Regions from separate parts of the Cupriavidus sp. FW305-46 genome, predicted to be linked through region 1. Evidence: riboswitches for the same ligand, from Rfam matches in the RefSeq annotation. Region 1 holds a riboswitch; the other holds the start of a gene.
What was found. Region 1 has a riboswitch for glycine ahead of AC3WON_RS13285 (D-amino acid dehydrogenase). Riboswitches for the same ligand answer to the same signal wherever they lie in the genome.

Region 1 (10,984 bases):
GGCAGCGCCTGCGGCATCACGGTCCATCGCGCCGTTGACGAAGTGACCTTCCGCACGCTGGCAGCAGACGAGGCAGCGTTGCTGGACTTGCCGGATGCGCATCCGTGCGCGGTCGTGACCCGGCATGCCTTCGACCTGGGCGGCAACTGCATCGAATACCGGCTGACGCGGGGCGACGCCTTTGCCTTTCGCTATACCGCGGACGTCCGCTGACGGACCGCACCCGAGGAGACAGACCCATGCACGCACGCCACGCGATCGCCGCCACGGTCGCTGCCCTGATCGCCACCACCACGCTGGCGCAGGCCGCCGACACCGCCGCGGCCTGGCCGGCACGGCCCATCACGATCGTGGTGACGTATCCGCCGGGCGGCGGCGCGGACCTGATGGCACGGCTGATCGCGCCGGGTCTCGGGCGCGAGCTGGGCCAGACCGTCGTCGTCGAGAACCGCCCGGGTGCCGGCGGGCAGATCGGTGCCGCCTATGTCGCCAAGGCGGCACCGGACGGCTACACCATGATGGTCGATGCCTCCTCTTATGCGGTGAATCCCAGCCTCTATCCGCGCCTGCCCTACGATCCGGACAAGGCCTTCCGGCCGGTCGGCGTGCTGGCGCGCTATCCCAACGTGCTGGTGGCCACGGCGGGCTTTCCCGCCAGCAAGGTCAGCGACGTCCTGGCCATGGCCAGGCAAAAGCCGGGCTCGGTCGCCTTTGCGTCCTCGGGCAATGGCTCGGCGCAGCATCTGGCCGGCGTGCTGTTCGAGCAGCGCGCGGGGGTCGACCTATTGCATGTGCCCTACAAGGGCGGCGGCCCCGCCATGACCGATGTCATCGCCGGCCAGGTGCCGCTGTTCTTTGCCAACGTCGCTTCGAGCCTGCAGCACATCAAGGCCGGCAAGCTGAAGCCGCTGGCGGTGACCAGCCATGCCCGCACCCAGGCATTGCCGTCCGTGCCCACCATGCAGGAAGCCGGCGTGGCGAGCTACGAGGTCTATGAATGGAACGCGGCCTTCCTGCCCGCCGCAACGCCGGACCCGATCGCAGCGAAGCTCGCTGACGCCCTGCAGAAAGTCATGACCAGCCCCGAGATCCGGCAACGCGTGGCCGAGCTGGGCGGCGAGATCGTCGCTGCGCCGCCAGCACAGGCACGGCAATTCATCGACGGGCAGGCCCGGCTGTGGGCCAAGGTCATCCGGGACGGCAACATCAAGCCCGAATAGCACCAACTGGCACCGACTCTGCCCCACCACGGCCCAGCTACAGAACTTTCAGGAGAAATGCATGACCCCGATAAATCCCCTTCGCCGCCATCTGCTCAAGACCACCGCCGCACTGGGCGCGTGCGCGCTGGCGCCAACGCTGGCGCGTGCCCAGGCCTGGCCGGCCAAGCCGATCCGGCTGGTGGTGCCGTTCGCGCCGGGCGGCAGCTCGGAGATCGTGGCCCGCTCCACCGCGGCGGAGCTGACCAAGCTGCTAGGCGTGTCAGTCTTCGTCGAGAACAAGCCCGGCGCGGCCGGCAATATCGCCATGGGCGAAGTCGCGCGCGCCGATGACAACCACACGCTGATCCTCGGCCATATCGGCACGCTGGCGGTCAATCCGTTTATCTTCCCGAAGCTGCCCTATGACCCCGTCAAGGACTTCCGCGCGATCTCGCTGCTGTCCAAGGTGCCGAGCCTGTACGTGGTCCACCCGGACGTCCCCGCGAAGAACCTGAAGGAGTTCGTGGCGTTGGCCAAGAGCAAGCCCGGCAAGCTGAACTACGGTTCGGCCGGCAACGGCAGCGCCGGCCATCTGGCCTTTGAATACCTGAAGGCCGCGACCGGCACCTTCATCACCCATGTGCCGTATCGCGGCAGCGGTCCGCAGATCACTGACCTGCTGTCGGGGCGGTTGGACGCAGCCGCGGTCGGCGCGCCGGCGATCATCCAGTTCATCAAGGCCGGCAAGGTGCGCTGCATCGCCACCGGCACGACCCAGCGCATTCCCCAGCTGCCCGACGTGCCAACGGTTGCCGAACAAGGCTATCCCGGCTTCGAAATGACGCAGTGGTATGGCCTGCTGGCACCGGCATCTCTGCCCCAGGCGGCCGCCGACAAGCTGGCGGACGCCACCGTGAAAGCAGTGAAGAGCAAGTCGTCGGTCGAGCGCCTGAGCGCGGATGCGGCGATTGTGGTGGGCGACACGCCGGCCGAGTTCTCGCGCTTTATCGCGCAGGAGCAGCAGCGCTGGAAGCCCATCATTGCGCGCGCGGGAATCAAGCCGGATTGAACGCAAGGGGATGGCGCGGCGCGCCGGGGCTCACGGTCGCTCCTGCCACACCGCGACGCCACCCGGCGTCCCGGCACGGCCATCCAGGCTGATCTCCACGCGCGTCAGGTCCTCGCCGATCAGTAGTTCACCGGCATACGTCTTGCGGACCCGCTCGGCAATCTGCCCGACCGTGGCATCGCCGTTCAGGCCGATGTGACTGAACACCGCCAGCCTCGGCCCCGCAGCCTGGAAGACCCGCGCGGCATCCTCCGGCGAGGACAGGTGATCGTAGATGGCACGGTACGCGGGGTTGGAAGCCAGCAGCGCATCGGGGATCAGCGTGACGCAATGCACCAGCACGTCGGCGTTCTTTGCCTGCGCGACCACGGCGGGACTGAACCGGGTATCGCCCGACAGCACCACCACCCGGCCCCGATAGTCAATCCGGTAGCCATACGACGGCCGGATGTTGTCGCCGTGGTCGTTCTCGAATGCCGTCACGCGGACCCCGTCTTTTTCATAGACGACCCCGGGCGCGACGTCGCGGGCATCGATGGTGATGCCCGCAAGCGCGCTGCCCTCATCCTTGTGCCGGATGGCGATGTCCGCGGCAAAGGCCTGGCGCAGCCCATCGGCAAGCGCGCGCGTGCCCGCCGGGCCGTACAGCGCCATGGGCTTGTCGCGGCGGCCGTAGGGCGGCCGCAGCCAGCCAGTCAGCCACAGGTCGGGCAGTCCCACCAGATGGTCCGAGTGGAAGTGCGTCAGGAAGTGCGCGTCGACGCTGCCCAGCGGAATCCGCAACTGCCACAGGCGCACGGCCACATTGCGGCCAAAATCAAAAACCAGCTTCTGGCCGCCGGCCTCGACCAGCGTGCTGTAGCCAGCGCGCGTTGCCGAAGGCACCGGGGTGCCCGTGCCCAGCAGCGTCACGCGGAAATGGTCAGTGCGTTCCGGGGCGGCCGCAGCCGGGGCGGGCGTGGCGGCGACCGACAAGGCCGTGGCACACATCAGGGCGATGCCGGTCAGCATCGCCAGCAAGCGGGATGATTTCATCGTTCTACCTATTGAAAAGGGTGACAGCGCTGCAGCGCCTCAGAAGATCTGCTTGACGCCGAGCATCACGCCGGCCTGGTTGCCGCCCGCGCTGGGATTGCCGCCGGGGCTGCCGCCGCTGACCGACAGCGCCGACTGGCCGCCGTTGTCGATATAGCCCGCCGTGGCATACACGGAGGTGCGTTTCGAGAACGCGTAGGTGCCCCGGATCGCGCCAAGCCAGGCCTTGTTCGCGCTGCGCCGGTACTTCACGTAGAAGACTTCGCCGGCAAGGTTGAACGCGGGCGTGATGTCGTAGGACGCCCCCGCGAACCAGAGGTCGCTGCGCGGGGTGCTGCTTGCTTCGTTGTTGCGAGACAGCAGTCCCAGGCCCAGCTTGGTCCGCGGCAGCAGCATGTAGCCGCCCAGCGAGAAGCGGTCGTCCTTCAGGCTGCTCCGGGTCAGGCCACCAAAGGCGCCGGGGCCGCCGCGCAGCGAATCGTAGGCGGCGCTCACGCCCCACCAGTCAGTCTCGTACATCAGCATGGCCGACCATTCGCGGCAGGCGCGCGAGTCCGCGGGGTTCTCGCCCGCACAGTTGGTGCCGGCCGGGCCCGGTCCCGCATTGACGGTATCGCGGCCCAGGCTGTACGTGGCGCCAACGGTGACGCCACCGAACTTGCCCTTGTACGAGACCGCGTTGTCGGCGCGCGTGTTGGGGATATAGCTGTCAATCGAGCCGACACCGTAGACGTTGGAGGTAAGGATGTCGGTATCCAGACGCGCCCAGAACAGCATGGTGTACTGGCGCCCAAACCCGATCTGTCCCCACGGGCCGCTCAGCCCGACGAAGGCCTGCCGGCCGAACAGTCGCGCGCCCTGATTCGAGACGCCTGAATCCGGCGCGAAGCCGGATTCCAGCACGAACACGCTCTTCAGCCCGTTGCCGAGGTCTTCCGAACCGCGCAAGCCCCAGCGCGATGGCACAGTCGCAGCCAGCGACGGCTGGCGCACCAGGTCATTTCCCGCCGCACCCACGTGGTTGAGGTATTCCACACCCGTATCGATCACCCCATAGAGCGTCACCGATTGCGCCGCCGCCACCAGCGGCATGGCGGCAGCCAGGCCGGCCGCGTATCTGTTGAATTTCATTCTGTCTCCCCTGCTTCCTGTGGCGGCAACCTGCCAGGCACCCTGGCAGCCCCCATATGTTCATATTTGAACATCTGTTTCTTTATTGAACCACCACGGGCGAATACTACCGCCCCGTTTTATGGAGGCCGAGTGGGGAAACTACCGATGTGTGGGGAGGGGTTATGGCACGCCGCTGCGCTGCGCGTCACGCAGGCGCAGCCGACAAGAAAGGCGGTGAACCGCGTTTGCCTGAGGCGCGCTCCAGCGTGGGCTGCGGGCCCGCGCTGGCCTCATGGAATTCCGGTGCGCGCTCAGCCGGCGATGCCAGCCCAGCGCAGGTGCTTGCCCCAGTCGGCGTCGCTGATCACGCCGGACACGCCGTGCCGCTGGCCATCGGCGCGATAGAAGTAGGTGCGCGGCATCTCGCCCATCCAGTCCGGATCGACCGCATAGCGCAGCCGCTCCTGCGGCTCGTGCCCGAACACCCACGCGTTGCGCGTGAGCCTGACGCGCTGGAGCAATTGCTGCACCTGTGGCAGCGCGTCGGGGTTGTCCGTCGCCAGCGTGACGACGCGCAGGTCCGGATGCCGCGCGCGCAGCTTGCCGATGGCGTCGAAGTTGCGCTTGCAATAGACGCAGTCGAGCGACCACACCACCAGTACAAAGGGCTTGCCCTTCTGGCTGGCTGCCAGCTGGGCGGCGCTGGCCGATGCGAACACGGCGACGCGGTCGGCCGGTTGACTACCGGCATTGGCGGCCGTCATCGCCAGGGTCAGGACGGCAGCGGCGAGCAGCTTGCGGCGGGATGGCATCATGCGCCCTCCTTGCCCAGCGGGAACACCTGGAAGCCCTCGGCCTCGGTACGCCACAGCACGTAGGCGCGGCCCGCATGCTGCAGCAGGTGCGGCTGGTCCGAGTCGCGCTCCGTGCCGGCCAGCTTGCGCGTCTGCCAGGTCTTGCCGCCATCGTGCGACAGCATCGCGGACAGCCGCGTCTGCTGGCCGTCGAACGATTTCCAGGCCACCGCGATCTCGTTGTCGTTCAGCGCGACGATGTCGGCATGCTGCGCGCGCGGGTCGTCCAGCGGGCGCTGTGCCTGCAGCTTGCCGTCCTTCCAGCGCCCCACCGAGACCGTGGGCTTGCCTTCGCGCACGTTGAACCAGACCATGTGCACCGTGCCATCGGGCGCCACCGAAGCGCCGGGGCCGTGGTGCGGGCAGGCGTCGATGCGCCAGTCGTCAAAGGTGGCGCGCTGCATCGGCGTGGCCTTGCCGTCGGTGCCCAGCAGCGCCAGCGCGTGGTCGCGCGCGTTGGGCGGGAATACATGGCGCCACAGCGCCAGCATCTTGCCGTCGGGCGTGGGCGACAGCGCGATGCGGCAGCATTCGCACGACTGGTCGGCAATCTTGTAGTCGCCCTGGAAGGTCTTGCCCTGGTCGGCCGAGACCGCGTAGTAGACCGCGGCGCCGGCGTACGGCCGCTTGCGCGCCTCGGCGGCAACCACGTCGCGCTTGTCGATCCAGCTGACGAAGACGCGCCCGGCGTTGTCCACCGCGATGGCGTCGAAGCGGTGGGCGATCTGGTCGCGGTTGGCATGCACCGTCAGCGGTTCGGCAAAGGACTTGCCGCCATCGGCGGAATGCGCAAAGCGGATAAAGCCGGTCCACGGCTTGGGCAGCGGCTGGGTCCAGGTGACGAAGATCTCGCCGTCGCGCCCCGCGGCGACCTTGGGCCGGCTTTCATGATCGGCGGCGACCTGCTCCGGCACGTTGTTGACATGCTGCGCCGGCCCGAAGCTGCGGCCGTAGTCGGTCGATGCACGTACCGCGACGTAAGGGCCGTCCTTGTAGGCGACCCACAGCTTGCCGTTTCGGTCGAACGCGGCGCCGGTGCCAAGCTCGCTCATCTTCGCGGCCTTGGCCTGCGCGCCGTGGCCGCTGTGATCGCCGTGCGTTTGCGCGGTCGCGGCCAGCGCGGCACCGGCCATCATCAGCCCGGCAACGATCAAGCGGAAACCGGGGCGAACGCCTTGCATGGATATGGTCAGCCTGTTCACGTGCTCAGAAGGAAAGTTTCGCCTCGGCGTAGAACGTCCGGCCCGGATACGGGTGGTAGACGTAGTAGCGCTGGTCGGTGAGGTTGTCGATGCCAAGCCCGAGGCGCACGTTCTTCGCAGGCCGGTACGTCAGCTTGACATCAAAGGTCAGGAAGCTGCTGGTGCCGCCGAAGGTGTCGGGATTGACGTCGGAATTGTCGAGCGTATTGTACTGCCGCCCCGAATAGGTCATGGCCAGCGTGCCGGCCCAGGCCGGCGTGATGCGATAGGTGCCCATCAGGTTGGCCCGCCACTTGGGAATGCGGTAGAAGTACTTGCCCACCGAGGCCGGGTTGTTGGCGTTCTCGAGCGTCTTCGAATGGTTGTAGGCCCCGCTGGCCGACAGGTCGAAGCCGCTGACGAACACATCGCGCGCGTCATAGGCCAGCTCGATGCCGCGGGTGCGCACGCGGTCGACGTTCTGGAAACTGGTGACGGTCGGGAATACCGTGGTATTGGTCTGGCTGACCAGGGCATCGCGGATATCGTCCTCATACACCGAGACCCGGAAGTACGACGAATCCAGCGTGCGCTCGAAGGTCAGGTCCTTCGAGAATGACCGCTCGGGCCGCAGGTTGGGATCGTTGTTGATCAGCGCGGTGCCGGTGATGCGGCCCTGGAACAGCTCGCTGACAGTCGGGTAGCGATAGGCCTGGCCCAGCGACAAGCGGCCCAGCCAGTCCTGCCCGAAGGCCTTCTCCAGCGCCAGCTTGGGCGACCAGTTGGATTCGCTGCGCACCGGGTAGCCGATGTCCACGCCGGGCTGGCTGCGGCTGCCGTCATAGGCGCGCCAGTGTTCGTAGCGCACGCCGGGGATCAGCTTCCAGTCCTCGGCAAAGTACCAGGCGTCCTGCGCATAGAGCGCCTGGGTCTCGGTCTTGCCGGCAAAGGCGTTGTTGAAGGCGGTGATGGTGACCGCCTGCCAGTCCGAGGTGTTGTAGGTGGTGTTGCTCAGCCGGTAATTGTCATAGTGGTAGCCGAACGTGACCCAGTGCCCGCCCTGCAGCAGCTGCGGGCGGTAGTCGGCCTTCAGGTCGAGCGTGCGCCAGCCGGTGCCGTCGCCATAGGTCACCGTGCCCGGCCCGCTGCCGGCGGTGTTGGCGCTGCGGCTGATGTCCTTGCTGACATCGAACAGCGACGCCACGCCCGAGAAATTCCAGCCGGTCTCATTGCGCGTGCGCAGCGACAGGCCATAGAGCCAGCGCGCGTCCTCGCCATTGCTGGGGGCAAAGGCGTTGGCGGGAATCACATAGCGATAGCCGCCGATATTCACGGGACCGCTCGACACAACATTGCCATCGGCATCGCGCAGGTAGCTGCCGGTGGCGCTGGATCGGTCCTGCTGCCAATAGGCCGCGGTGAACTGCGCCTGCAGGGTATTGGTGATGTCGTAGCCAAGCTTGAGCTTGAGCTGGTCCTGCACCGTGTGCGTGACGCCCTCGCTGTTCACGCCCATCACCACGCGGTCGCGGCCGGTCTGGTCCTGGTCGAAGTAGGCGCCGGTGACCGGCTTGTCGGCAGAAGTGGCACGGGCCGTGGAGCGTGCCGCGGTATAGAAGCTCAACGGCTGGCTCTTGCTGTCCTGCCGGTCCACGCTGACCAGCCACGAGAACGGGCCGACGCGGTCGCCCACATAGGCGTTGGCGTGGACCCCGTTGAAGTTGTCGTGCGTGCCGTACAGGCTGAAGCGCTGCGTGAACAGCTGCACGCTGGCATCGCCCTCGAGCTTCTCCGGCGTGCGCGTGGTGATCAGCACCGTCGCACCCAGCGAGTTGCCGGGATATAGCGCCGAATACGGGCCGTACAGCACATCCATGCGCTCGATCTCGGCGCTGTTGACCAGCGACCAGCGCGGCGGGAAGCTGAAGTCCGACCCCAGCAGGTTGGACAGCAGCAGGCCGTCCGCATACACCAGCCCGCGCGCCGACTGGCGCGAACTGGTGCTGCGCACCGAGATGATCGAGTTCATATCGCCGATGAAGCGCTTGCGTACGGCGAGGTTGGGCGCGTACTTGAGGGCGTCTTCCGTGTTCACCACATTGAAGTCGGCCATGCGGCGGCTGCTGATGCCGTAGGCCGGCGAGGGCGTGTTGGGCGGTATCGCCGGCGTCTCGGCGCGCTCCGACTTGGCCGAGACCACCACCTCCTGCAGCGGCTCGGGCGCGTCCACCACCTGGGCGGCGGCGACGGCGGGGCCCATCAGCACCGCCGAAACGGCCAGTGCAATGCGATTTTTCTTCACTGGAAAACCTTGTTGTCGTCTTTTTCGACTCACTCCACCTGAGCGCAGCATACGGCGCCTCTCCCCGAGAGCGAGCGCTGACATTTTATGGGGCACGGGGACGCAGGCCGATGCGACATAGCGACGCGGGCGGCAGGCCGCCTAAGCGTTAACCCGCATATCCAACGTCGAGCCTTGTCACTACATTGCCCCGATTGGCATCAAGCCAATGTGATGCAGGGAGAGACTGTCGCGGCGCCCGCCGCGGACAGCGCCGAAGGAGCAACCGCCCCGGAAACTCTCAGGCAAAAGGACCGGCATCACCAGTCAGTACACTCTGAAGAATGCCGGACGCTATCGTCCGCCGGCATACCGAAGGAGCAAGCGCGCCCCGCCCTCGCGGCCGGGTGTCGTGAATCTCTCAGGTCCAGAACAGAGGGGGCGTCCGCCACGCATATTGCGTCCGGGCTCCCACCATCGACGTTCCTGGAACCTGCAGATCATGAAATCAATCGCTGTCATCGGCGGTGGCATCACGGGTGTCACCACGGCCTACGCGCTGGCCCGGCGCGGATTCTCCGTCACACTGTTCGAACGCCACCGCTATGCCGCCATGGAGACCTCGTTCGCCAATGGCGGCCAGTTGTCGGCCTCCAACGCCGAGGTCTGGACCCACTGGTCGACCATCGTCAAGGGCATGAAATGGATGCTGCGCAACGACGCCCCGCTGCTGGTCAATCCCCGGCCCAACTGGCACAAGCTGTCCTGGTTCGCCGAGTTCATCGCCGCCATCCCCCACTACCGCCGCAACACCATCGAGACCGCGCGCCTGGCCATCGCCGCGCGTGAACACCTGTTCGCCTGGGCGGCGCAGGAAGGCATCGATTTCGACCTGAAGAAGGAAGGCATCCTCCATATCTACCGCGACAAGGCCGGCTTCGAGCATGCCGGCCGGGTCTCGGCGCTGCTGGCGCAGGGCGGGCTGGAGCGGCGCGCCGTGACGCCCGAGGAGATGCGCGCGATCGAGCCGACGCTGGCCGGCTCGTACTACGGCGGCTACTTCACCGAGAGCGATTCCACCGGCGACATCCACAAGTTCACCAGCGGCCTGGCCGCAGCCATCGATCGGCTGGGCGTGCGCTGCCTGTACGGCCAGGACGTGCAGGCGGTGAAGGCCGACGGCAGGCGCGCCACCGTGACCGTGCAGGACGGCGCCGACACGGCCACCTCCAGCTTCGATGGCGCCGTGATCTGCGCCGGCACCGCCAGCCGCGCGCTGGCCGCGGGGCTGGGCGACCGGGTCAACATCTATCCGGTCAAGGGCTATTCGATCACGGTCAACCTGACCGACGAGGCCAGCCGCGCCGCCGCACCGGTGGTCAGCCTGCTCGACGACGAAACCAAGCTGGTCACCAGCCGCTTGGGCGACGACCGCTTCCGTGTGGCCGGCACCGCCGAGTTCAACGGCTACAACCGCGATATCCGCGCCGACCGCATCCGCCCGCTGGTGGAATGGGTGCAGCAGTGCTTTCCCGGCGTCAGCACGCGCAGCGTGGTGCCTTGGGCCGGGCTGCGGCCGATGATGCCGGACATGCTGCCGCGCGTGGGGCGCGGGCGGGCGGCATGCATCTTCTACAACACCGGGCACGGGCACCTGGGGTGGACTTTGTCGGCGGTGACGGCTGATATGGTGGCGGGAGTTGTCGACCAGCATTTCGGCGCGAACGTGGCAGTCGCGCCGGGTGCGCCGCTGGCATTGGCCAAGGCCTGAGTTCGCGGGTGTTTTCTCCCACTCTCCCATTTGTGGGATAGGGGCCACTGTGCGCGAACAGCGCCGCGCCATGATGGAAGCATGGGGCGGCGCATGTATACGCTTGAAGAATAGTGGACGTGATGCCCTATCTTCGCCCGGATGAGTATCCAAGCCATCCACCAATTAATGAGGCTGCGACCATAGACACGAACCAGCCAACAAAGAACAGATTCGCTGCATGCTGCTTCGTGTCGAACAAACTTCCTGTCCCGCGCAACACTACAATGCCGAAGAGATATAACCCGCCCCAAGCAGCAAGCGTAGCCAGGACAGCGCCAACAATAGCGCCGATGACTGCTCTCAGTATCTTCATTTTATGGGGAAGAAAATAATTGTCTTCGAGTTGCGAAAATCTGACCAAACACCTGGAACCACAATATTCCAACTTACTCTTAGACCAGTACCAAAGCCTGTAAGTTTTTCCCCATTCCATAAA
Region 2 (10,984 bases), on a different contig from region 1:
AGGAAGTCAGCCAGGTGCGCGCCGACCGCGACCGGGCCCACGCCCGGGCCGCCGCCGCCGTGCGGGATGCAGAAGGTCTTGTGCAGGTTCAGGTGCGACACGTCGCCGCCGAACTGGCCCGGCGCGGCGGTGCCGACCATCGCGTTCATGTTGGCGCCGTCCACGTACACCTGGCCGCCGTGCTGGTGCACGATCTCGCAGATCTGCTGCACGCCCTGCTCGAACACGCCGTGCGTGGACGGGTAGGTGATCATGATCGCCGCCAGGTTCTTGCTGTGCTGCTCGGCCTTCTTCGCCAGGTCTTGCAGGTCGACGTTGCCGTCCTCGTCGCAGGCCACCACCACCACCTTCATGCCGGCCATCTGCGCCGAAGCCGGGTTGGTGCCGTGTGCGGACGACGGGATCAGGCAGATGTCGCGATGGCTTTCGCCGCGGCTGGCGTGGTAGGCATGGATGATCAGCAGGCCCGCGTACTCGCCCTGCGAGCCGGCGTTGGGCTGCAGGCTGACCGCGGCGTAGCCGGTGGCGGCGCACAGCATGGCCTCGAGCTGGTCGATCATCTCGCGGTAGCCCACGGTCTGGTCCAGCGGCGCGAACGGGTGGATCTGGCTGAATTCGGGCCAGGTCACCGGGATCATCTCGCTGGTGGCGTTCAGCTTCATCGTGCACGAGCCCAGCGGGATCATGGTGCGGTCCAGCGCCAGGTCCTTGTCGGCCAGCATGCGCAGGTAGCGCAGCATCTCGTGTTCGGCGTGGTGCGTGTTGAACACCGGGTGGGTCAGGTATTCGCTGGTGCGTGCCAGTTCCGCCGGGAACGCGTCCTGCACGACAGCTTCGAGCTTGTCGAAGTCCACTTCCGCGGGCAGCGGCTTGCCTTGCGTGAAGACTTCCCACAGCGCGACCACGTCGGCACGGGTGGCAGTCTCGTCCAGCGAGATGCCGACGCGCGTGGCGCTGATATGGCGCAGGTTGATGCCGCGCGCGGTGGCCGCGGCATGGATGGCATCGGTGTTGAAGCCGGTTTCCAGCGTCAGCGTATCGAAGAAGCTGGCGTTGGTGCGCGCGAAGCCGAGCTTTTCCAGGCCGGCGGCCAGCGTCGCGGTCAGGCGATGCACGCGCTGCGCGATGCGCTTCAGGCCCTGCGGGCCATGGTAGACCGCATACATCGACGCCATCACGGCCAGCAGCACCTGCGCGGTACAGATATTCGAGGTGGCCTTCTCGCGGCGGATATGCTGCTCGCGCGTCTGCAGGGCCAGGCGGTAGGCCTTGTTGCCCTGCGCATCGATGGTCACGCCCACCAGCCGGCCCGGCATCGAGCGCTTGAACGCGTCCTTCACCGCCATATAGCCGGCGTGCGGGCCGCCGAAGCCCAGCGGCACGCCGAAGCGCTGCGAGTTGCCCACGGCCACATCGGCGCCCCATTCGCCCGGCGCGGCGATCAGCGTCAGCGCCAGCAGGTCGGCGGCAGCCACCACCAGGCCGCCGGCGGCGTGCACGGCGTCGGCGATGGCGCGGTAGTCGTTGACGTCGCCGTTCACGCCCGGGTACTGCAGCAGCACGCCGAAGGCGTTGGCCGCGGCGGCATCGGCGGCGGGGCCGACCTTGACCTCGATGCCCATCGGCAGCGCGCGCGTACGTACCACTTCCAGCGTCTGCGGCAGCACGTCGTCGGCCACGTAGAAGGTGTTCGAATCGTGCTTGTTCACGCGCTGCAGCAGCGTCATGGCTTCGGCCGCGGCAGTGCCTTCATCCAGCATCGACGCATTGGCGATATCCAGCCCGGTCAGGTCGGTGACCATCTGCTGGAAGTTCAGCATCGCCTCCAGGCGGCCCTGCGAGATCTCCGGCTGGTAGGGCGTGTAGGCGGTGTACCAGGCCGGGTTCTCGAAGATATTGCGCAGGATGACGCCGGGCGTGACGGTGTTGTAGTAGCCCTGGCCGATAAAGCTCTTCAGCACCCTGTTCTTGCCAGCCAGCCCGCGCAGCCTTGACAGCGCGGCTTCCTCGCTCAGCGGCTCGGTGAACTCGCCCATCGGCATGCCGTCGCGGCGGCGGATGGCGGCGGGGATGACGGCGTCGATCAGCGCGGCGCGGCTGTCATAGCCCAGCACCTTCAGCATGTGTTGCTGTTCGGGGGTATCGGGGCCGATATGGCGGGCGGCGAAGGCGTCGCGCGCCTCCAGTTCGGCCAGCGTGGGCCGGTTCACTTGGGCGGCGTTCATGGGAAGCGGGGCGTTCATTGGCAAGAACCTCGTGAGGTGCGCGCCGGCCGGTGGTCAGCCGGGACGGCGCGCGTCAGTCTGCAGTGGCCGGTCCAACCATGGACCGGCGCGGCCGGCGTCAGGCGCCGACGCTGGCCTTGTAGGCGTCGGCCGACATCAGGCCGTTGACGTCGTCGCCGTTGGCCGGCTTGAGCTTGAACAGCCACGCGTCGAAGGCGTCGGCGTTGACGCTCTCCGGGGCAGCCGTGGCGGCCTCGTTGACGGCGATCACTTCGCCGGCCACGGGGGCGTAGATGTCGGAAGCGGCCTTTACCGATTCCACCACTGCCAGCGCATCGCCGGCACCGACCGACTTGCCCACTTCGGGCAGTTCCAGGAAGACGATGTCGCCCAGCGCGTCCTGCGCGTGGTCGGTGATGCCGATGGTGAGCGTGCCGTCGGCTTCGACGCGTACCCACTCATGCGACTCGGTGTACTTGAGGTCAGCGGGGAAATTCATGAAGGTTCTCCGGATACAGATTTGTTTCTTGTTGGGTGATGCCTGCCCGGCGAAGCTGCCGGCAGGCGAGGGCGACCGTTGGGTGAGCCTCAGCTCACGAGTGCCTTGCCATTACGCACAAACGGCAGTTTAACCACAGTCGCGTTGAGTTTGCGGTCGCGGATCTCCACCTGCACGGTATCGCCCACGGCGACATCCTTGGGCAGGCGGGCAAAGGCGATGGACTGGGACAGCGACGGGCTGAAGGTGCCGCTGGTGATTTCACCGTCACCGGCCGGCGTGATCACTTTCTGGTGGGCGCGCAGGACGCCGCCCTTGTCACGCAGGATCAGGCCGAGGAATTGCTGGCGCGAACCGGCCGCGGCCAGTGCCGCCTTGCCGGTGAAGTCACGCTCGCTCTGCAGGTCCACCGTCCAGGCCAAGCCCGCATCCAGCGGCGAGGTGTTGATATCCATATCCTGGCCGTACAGGTTCATGCCGGCTTCCAGGCGCAGCGTGTCGCGCGCGCCCAGGCCTGCGGGGCGCACGCCGGCGGCGTTCAGCTTTTCCCAGACGGCGGCGACGTTCTCGGCCGGCACCACCAGTTCGAAGCCGTCTTCGCCCGTGTAGCCGGTGCGCGCCACCATGATCTCGCCGATGGCCGGGTCCTGGACCACGGCGGCGTTGAAGGGCTTGAGCGTGTCCGAAGGCTGGGTCGAGGGGAAGGTGCTCCACACCCTGGCGCGGGCGTTGGGCCCCTGCACGGCGACGATGGCCAGAGGCTGCGCGCCTGCAGGCGCAACATCGTCGCGGCGCGGCGTGATGGTCACATCGCTGCCGGTGGCGGCATTGCGCGCGCGGATCCATTCGATGTCGCCCAGCGCGGTGCTGGCGTTGACGACCAGGCGGAAGCGGTCCTCGGCAAAGAAGTAGACGATCAGGTCGTCGATCACGCCGCCTTTCTCATCCAGCATGCAGGAGTAGAGCGCCTTGCCCGGGGTCTGCAGCTTGTCGACATTGTTGGCCAGCAGGCCGCGCAGGAAGCTGCGGGTATTGGCGCCGGCGAGGTCGACCACGCACATGTGCGACACGTCGAACATGCCGGCGTCGGTGCGCACGGCATTGTGTTCTTCGATCTGGGAGCCGTAGTTGACCGGCATGTCCCAGCCGCCGAAATCAACCATGCGGGCGCCGAGGGCGCGGTGGATGGCGTTGAGGGGCGTGGCCTGGAGCGTCATGGAATCCTCTGGGGCAGTCTCGGTTGGCGAAAACAAAAAAGGGCCATCCGCCGCAACGCTCGCCGCGCCTGAATGTGGCGTGGCAATCCGCTGCGGCGGATGACCCCTCTGTCCTCGATACCTGAGAGATTACAAGGCGGATCCTGCCGGACCCCTTCCTCGTGCGCCCCTTCGGTGGGCACGCTCGCCACGAATGGCGGGTGCCGCTCTCCAGAGTTCGGCATGCATTGTGTGCATATTGCATGCCGATCCGATCGGTCCGTGGTGCCTGAGAGTTTTCGGGTGATACCCCTTCGGCGGCGCAGGCGATGCGCGCTCTCCCGGTCGGATGCGCGCAATGTACGGGAGGCCCCGGCCTTTGTCAAACCGGCCAGGGGAGCCTGCCGTACCTGTCGCTGCGGTGGTCTGGCTTACTTCTTCTTGTCGTCGGTGACAACGTTACCGATCACGCCGCCCACGGCCGCGCCACCCAGCGTACCCAGCGCGCTACCGTCGGTGAGGATGGCGCCGCCCACGGCGCCCGCGCCCGCGCCAATGGCGGTATTACGCTGCTTCGGGGTCATATCCGCGCAACCGGCAAAGGCCGCGACGGTCACGCCGATCAGGGTCACCTTGGTCAAAGTCTGCAGGGTTTTCATTATTGGCTCCGATGTGATGATTCAAGCATGTCAACCCCGCCGCGCAGGCCAGGGGACATACTAGTTAGAGCGTTTGGTTGCGCGATTGGCTCCGGCCTTTACGAAGTGTTACGCCGGTGACACAACCGGCCGTGTCAACGCGGTTTGCGCTGACTGACCTGCCGCGGCCAGCGTGTTAACATCGGCAGCTTTGCTGCCATGCCCGTTTTTTGGGTGCTGGCGTGTCCCGCCTGGCCTGCCGCTGTTCCTGCCGATTTCCCTGCCTCCAACCGCATCCCACGCATGACCCATGGCCTGAACTCCGCCCAATCCGAAGCCGTCCGCTACCTGGACGGCCCTTGCCTGGTGCTGGCCGGGGCGGGCTCCGGCAAGACCCGGGTGATCACGCAGAAGATCGCGCATCTGATCGAGGACAAGGGCTTCGAGCCGCGCCATATCGCCGCCGTCACCTTTACCAACAAGGCCGCCAAGGAGATGCAGGAGCGCATCGGCAAGCTGATGGAGGGCAAGACCACACGCGAGGGCAAGCGCATTCCGCTCAAACAGCTGACGGTCTGTACCTTCCACTCGCTCGGGGTGCAGATCCTGCGCATGGAGGCCGAGCACGTGGGCCTGAAGCCGCAGTTTTCGATCATGGATTCGGACGACTGCTTCGGCCTGATCCAGGAGCAGCTGGGCACCACCGACAAGAAGCTGATCCGCGGCGTGCAGGGCACGATCTCGCTATGGAAGAACGGCATGGTCGATCCGGAGGCAGCGATCGCGCAGGCCGCCAATGCCGACGAGCACCAGGCCGCGCTGGTCTACCGCAACTACGTGGCCACGCTGCACGCCTACCAGGCGGTGGATTTCGACGACCTGATCCGCCTGCCCGCCGAGCTGTTCGCGCGCAATGAAACGGTGCAACTCAAGTGGCAGAACCGCCTGCGCTACTTCCTGGTCGACGAATACCAGGACACCAACGCCTGCCAGTACCAGTTGCTGAAGCTGCTGGCAGGCGGCTCGCACCTGCGCGCGCCGGCCTTCACCGCGGTCGGCGACGACGACCAGGCCATCTATGGCTGGCGCGGCGCCACGCTGGACAACCTGCGCGGGTTGCAGACCGACTTCCCGGACCTGAAGGTGATCAAGCTGGAGCAGAACTACCGCTCCACGGTGCGCATCCTGGAAGCCGCCAACGCGGTCATCGCCAACAACCCCAAGCTGTTCGACAAGAAGCTGTGGAGCGAGCACGGCATGGGCGACCCCATCGCCATCCACCCGATGAACGACGAGGAGCACGAGGCCGAGTCGGTGGTGTTCCGCCTGTCCGCGCACAAGTTCGAGCGCCGCGCGCAGTTCCGCGACTACGCCATTCTGTATCGCGGCAACCACCAGGCGCGGCTGTTTGAGCAGATCCTGCGGCGCGAACGGATTCCCTATGTGCTGTCGGGCGGCCAGAGCTTCTTCGACAAGGCCGAGATCAAGGACATCTGCGCCTATCTGCGCCTGATTGCCAACCCCGACGACGATCCCGCCTTTATCCGCGCCATCACCACGCCGCGCCGCGGCGTGGGCAACACCACGCTGGAAGCGCTGGGCACCTTTGCCGGACAGGCCAAGGTGTCGCTGTTCGAGGCCGCGATGATGGGCGGCATCGAAGGCAAGCTGCAGCCGCGCCAGCTGGAGCCGCTGCGCGTGTTCTGCGAATCGATGGTACGGCTGGCCGACCGCGCGGCCAAGGATCCCGCCACCGTGGTGCTGGACGACCTGATGGAAGGGATCCACTACGAGGCCTACCTGTACGACAGCTTCGACGAACGGCAGGCGCAGTCGCGCTGGACCAATACGCTGGAATTCCTCGACTGGCTCAAGCGCAAGGGCACCAAGCCCGAAGGCGCCGAGGGCGAGGAAGCCACCGGCTTCGACAATGCCGACGGCCTCGGCAGCGAAGGCAAGAACCTGCTGGAGCTGACCCAGACCGTGGCGCTGATGAGCATGCTGGAAGGCCGCGAGGAAGATCCCGACGCGGTGCGGCTGTCCACGCTGCATGCGTCCAAGGGGCTGGAGTATCCGCACGTGTTCCTGGTCGGCGTGGAGGAGGGCATCCTGCCGCACTGCCGCGAAGACGAGGACATGAGCGACGAGAAGATCGAGGAAGAGCGGCGATTGATGTATGTCGGCATCACCCGCGCCCAGCGCAGCCTGCATGTCAGCTGGTGCAAGAAGCGCAAGCGCGCGCGAGAGACCTACTCGTGCCAGCCTTCGCGCTTTATCGGCGAGATGAAGCTGGAGGAGGCGCCTGCGCCGGTGGATGAAACCCCGGCGATGAGCCCCAAGGACCGGCTCGGCGCGCTCAAGGCACTGCTGGGAAACGGCGGCAAGACAGCCCCGGGCTGAACGGGCGCTACAGTCCCGATACAAAGGCCTACCAGGCTGACAAGACGCGGGGTGCAGGCATGCCTAGTATGGCGGCTGTGCTGCTCGCGCCGTTCGACCGCGTCGAATCCTCGCGCAGCCGCGCCACCGGCGGGGTCGGCATGGGGTTGTCGATCGCGGTCGACATTGCCGCGCGCTATGGCGGCGAGCTGACCCTGAGCAACCGCCCCGAAGGCGGCCTGCGCGCGCGCCTGTCCCTACCGCGCGGCTGACGCCGCCAGCGTGACGTACTGCGAGCCGCGCTGCCCGTGCGTGAAGTCGAGCGGGAAATCGCCCACGTCCACGCGCCCCTGCAGTGCCCGCCGCATCTCGGCCGCGCCGCTGCCGCGCAGGCCGGCCAGCGCGCGCGCCAGCCATGCCGCGCCGATATAGCCAGCCAGCGTGGCCGGCGACGGCGGCTCATCCAGGTATTGCTTCATGCGCGCCACGTGTTCCTTCACCACCCGCAGCGTTGCCTGTTGCGGCCCGGGCGCGACCTGGGTCAGCACCATGCCGCCGTTGTAGCCAGCGCCCAGGATCTCGCGCGCGGCGGTGGCGCTGACCGACGACAGCCCGACCAGGAAACCGTACCAGCCCTGCACCGCCAGCGCGCGGCCCAGCCCGGCGTAGGCAAGGGTATCGCCCGCCACGATCACCGCGCCCGGGCGGGTGGCGGCGATGCGCCGGGCGGCGGCCTCGGGATTGGCGTCGAGCGGCACCGCGCGCGTCCCGGTCTGCGCCTCCAGCCGGGCCAGCGACGGGGCGGCGAAGTCCGGCGCCAGGGCCAGCGCGATGCTGGTCAGGCCGTAGCTGCGCAGCTGGCGTACCGCCGCGTCCAGTTCGGCCTGGTAGTCGGCACGGGTGAACCAGACGTTGTCGGCCGCCAGCGCAAGCCCCGACAGCGGCGCCACGATCTGCACGCCGCGCCGGCCCAGCTCGGCCGATGCCGCCAGCGCCGGCAACAGCCGGTCGCCCGGGCCGAACAGCAGCTCGGCGCGTTCGGTATCGGCCAGCGACACCGCCTGCGCCAGCGCGCGGCGCGGGTCGGGATCGGCGTCACGGACCACGTGCGCGATGCGCACCGGGCCGTTGCCGGCGTTGACAGCATCGAACATGACCTTGGCCCCGGCCAGGTAGTCGCGCGCAAGGTCGGCTTGCGCGCCGCCGCGGTCGAGCAGGTGGCCGACCACGACCGTGCGGCGCGCCTGCGCCTGCGACAGCGCTGGCCAGGCGGGCAGGGCCAGGGCCGCGCCGGCGGCGGCAAGCAGGCGGCGCCGGTGCCGGGCCGGTGCTGCTAGGTGGCTGCGCAGCGGTGGGTACGGCGGATGCGTTGATGTCTGGTCGGGAGTTGGCATTGCAGGGGCAGGTGACGCGCGGGCCGGCGGTGGCGCGCAGCGTATCCGCCACACATGACACCAATGTGACGCCCGCCGCCCGCAGGTCCAATGCCCGCGCTTGACGGCGGTCAACGCGCCAGCGGCGGTGCGGCCCTACGATGGGCCGTCATACACCCATACCCCCGCGCCCCCATGATCCCGTCTGCCATGACTTCCCCTGCGCCCGACCGCCGCGCACTGTCCGACTTCCGCGCGCTGGCCGGCCGCATCGACGGCAACGGCCCGCGCTATACCTCGTACCCGACGGCCGACCGCTTCCGCAACGGGCCCGACCTGTCGCTGTACCACGACGCACTCGCCGCCTGCCGCGCCGACGCGCCGGCGCCGCTGTCGCTGTACCTGCATATCCCGTTCTGCGAGAACATCTGCTACTACTGCGGCTGCAACAAGATCATCACGCGCGACCATGGCCGCAGCGCCCGCTACGTCAACTACCTGGGCCGCGAGATGGCGCTGGTGGCAGACCGGCTCGGGCCGCGCCGCCAGGTGCTGCAGTCGCACTGGGGCGGGGGCACGCCGACCTTCCTCGACCCCGGCGAGATGCGCCGCGTGATGGCGCTGCTGCATGAGCATTTCGAGCTGGCGGCCGAGGGCGAGCATTCGATCGAGATCGATCCGCGCCGCGTCGACCACGCCCGCATTGCGCTGCTGGCCGAGCTGGGCTTCAACCGCGTCAGCCTGGGCGTGCAGGATTTCGATCCCGAGGTCCAGCAGGCCATCCATCGCATCCAGCCGTTCGAAGAGACCCGCGCCGTGGTGGATGCCGCACGCACGCTGGGTTTCCGCTCGGTCAGCCTGGACCTGATCTACGGCCTGCCGCACCAGACCGCGGCGCGCTTTGGCCGCACCATCGAGCAGGTGCTGGCGCTGCGTCCCGACCGGCTCTCGGTCTATAGCTACGCGCACCTGCCGCATGTGTTCAAGCCGCAACGCCGCATCGACGAAAACGCCTTGCCGCCCGCCGGCGAGAAGCTCGACATCCTGGTCTCCACCATCGAGCGGCTGACCGCCGAGGGCTACGTTTATATCGGCATGGACCATTTCGCGCTGCCCGACGACGACCTCGCCGTGGCCCAGCGCGAAGGGCGGCTGCAGCGCAACTTCCAGGGTTACTCAACGCACGCCGGCTACGACCAGGTCGGGCTCGGCATTTCCGCGATCGGCGCGATCGCGGGGCGCTACGTGCAAAATGCGCGCACGCTGGACGAGTACTACGGCGCGCTCGACCACGGCCGCCTGCCGCTGGCGCGCGGCGTGGCGATGAGCGTCGACGACCACCTGCGGCGCGAGATCATCGGCGACCTGATGTGCAATGGGGTGCTCGATATCCCGGCGCTGGAAGCGCGCCACGGCATCCGCTTCGGCACGGCCTTTGCGCCGGAACTGGCCGACCTTGCTGCACTGGGCGCTGACGGGCTGGTGCAATGCGCGCCGGAACGCATCACCGTGACGCCGCTGGGCCGGTTGCTGGTGCGGCGCGTGGCGATGGTGTTCGACCACTACCTGCGCGAGGACGCCGCGCGGCCCGCGGACACCGGTGCCCAGGCCGTTGCCGCCAACGATGGCGCGCAGCCGGTGCGCTTCGTGCCGCGGGCGCGGTACTCGCGCGTGGTGTAGCGGCCGCGCAGGCGGTACGGACGAAAAAAAGCCCGCGCAATATGCGCGGGCTTTTCGTTTGCAGCAGGCGGACTTACTTGGCGGCGTTGGCCATGTAGTCCGAAGCGGCGATCACGTCCGCGTCCGGGCCGGCGTAGCCACCCTTGGGCGGCATCACGCCCTTGCCCTTGAGCGCAAAGTTGTGGACCGCGTCCATGCCTTCCTTCAGGCGCGGCGCCCAGGCGGCCTTGTCGCCGAACTTGGGCGCACCTGCCACGCCGGCGGCGTGGCAGGCGGCGCAGACCTGCTCGTAGACCTTCTTGCCCACGTCGGCCGAGGCGGCCGGCGCAGCAGCAGGTGCGGCGGCAGCGGCTGCCGGGGCCGCTGCAGCGGCCGGTGCAGGCGCGGCAGCGGCGGCCGGACCGGCGGCGGCATCAGGGGCTGCGGCGGTCGCCGGCGCGGCGGCAGCCGGGGCAGCCGGTTCCGGGAACTTGGCGCCGCCGGCGTCGGCCATGTAGACCACGGCACGGGCCAGTTCGTAGTCGGCGTAGTCGTCCGGCGTGGTGCCGGCGCGCGCGGCCATCGCGCCCTTGCCGTTTATCACCGACTTCATCAGGCCGTCAAAGCCCTGGCCGATGCGCGCGGTCCAGTCGCCAGCGTTGGCGTACTTGGGTGCACCCGCTGCGCCGGTGGCGTGGCACGCGGCGCAGATTTCCTTGTAGACCTGCTCGCCCGTCTTGAAGACGCGCGGCGCATTGGGATCCTTGATTTCGAGCGAGGCGACCGGCTTGATGCGGTCGTTGACGGCTTCCGCCGTGGTGGCGGCGCCGGCGCTTTCAGTCGAGCCGTGTCCGACAAAGTTGACCAGCAGAATGATCACGATGATCGGCACCAGGAAAGCCGCGATCACAACTGCGATCAGCTGCTTCGGGGTTTTGATGGGAGACTCGTGTTCGTCGTGTTCGTTGTGGACGTCGCTCATACAGAACTCTCAGTTTTGCAGGAAACCTTCTGG

Region 2: it holds a riboswitch for glycine, as region 1 does, so the genes downstream of both, gcvT (glycine cleavage system aminomethyltransferase GcvT) here and AC3WON_RS13285 (D-amino acid dehydrogenase) in region 1, are expected to answer to the same signal.

Annotation. Positions count from the first base shown of each region.
Region 1 is NZ_JBYSZI010000023.1:92-11,075, reverse strand. Features, by position in the region: gene AC3WON_RS13325 (GntR family transcriptional regulator) at 1-213, shown strand, start outside; gene AC3WON_RS13320 (tripartite tricarboxylate transporter substrate binding protein) at 240-1,220, shown strand; gene AC3WON_RS13315 (Bug family tripartite tricarboxylate transporter substrate binding protein) at 1,282-2,271, shown strand; gene AC3WON_RS13310 (MBL fold metallo-hydrolase) at 2,302-3,306, opposite strand; gene AC3WON_RS13305 (porin) at 3,346-4,437, opposite strand; gene AC3WON_RS13300 (TlpA family protein disulfide reductase) at 4,731-5,234, opposite strand; gene AC3WON_RS13295 (sialidase family protein) at 5,231-6,454, opposite strand; gene AC3WON_RS13290 (TonB-dependent receptor) at 6,480-8,807, opposite strand; glycine riboswitch at 8,964-9,062, shown strand; glycine riboswitch at 9,063-9,181, shown strand; gene AC3WON_RS13285 (D-amino acid dehydrogenase) at 9,193-10,506, shown strand; partial or broken gene AC3WON_RS13280 (T6SS effector amidase Tae4 family protein) at 10,858-10,984, opposite strand, start outside.
Region 2 is NZ_JBYSZI010000038.1:47,884-58,867, forward strand. Features, by position in the region: gene gcvP (aminomethyl-transferring glycine dehydrogenase) at 1-2,243, opposite strand, end outside; gene gcvH (glycine cleavage system protein GcvH) at 2,344-2,724, opposite strand; gene gcvT (glycine cleavage system aminomethyltransferase GcvT) at 2,814-3,941, opposite strand; glycine riboswitch at 4,040-4,165, opposite strand; glycine riboswitch at 4,187-4,274, opposite strand; gene AC3WON_RS19090 (YMGG-like glycine zipper-containing protein) at 4,352-4,579, opposite strand; gene AC3WON_RS19095 (UvrD-helicase domain-containing protein) at 4,862-6,958, shown strand; partial or broken gene AC3WON_RS19100 (ATP-binding protein) at 7,039-7,209, shown strand; gene AC3WON_RS19105 (ABC transporter substrate-binding protein) at 7,195-8,331, opposite strand; gene hemN (oxygen-independent coproporphyrinogen III oxidase) at 8,506-9,990, shown strand; gene AC3WON_RS19115 (c-type cytochrome) at 10,064-10,951, opposite strand.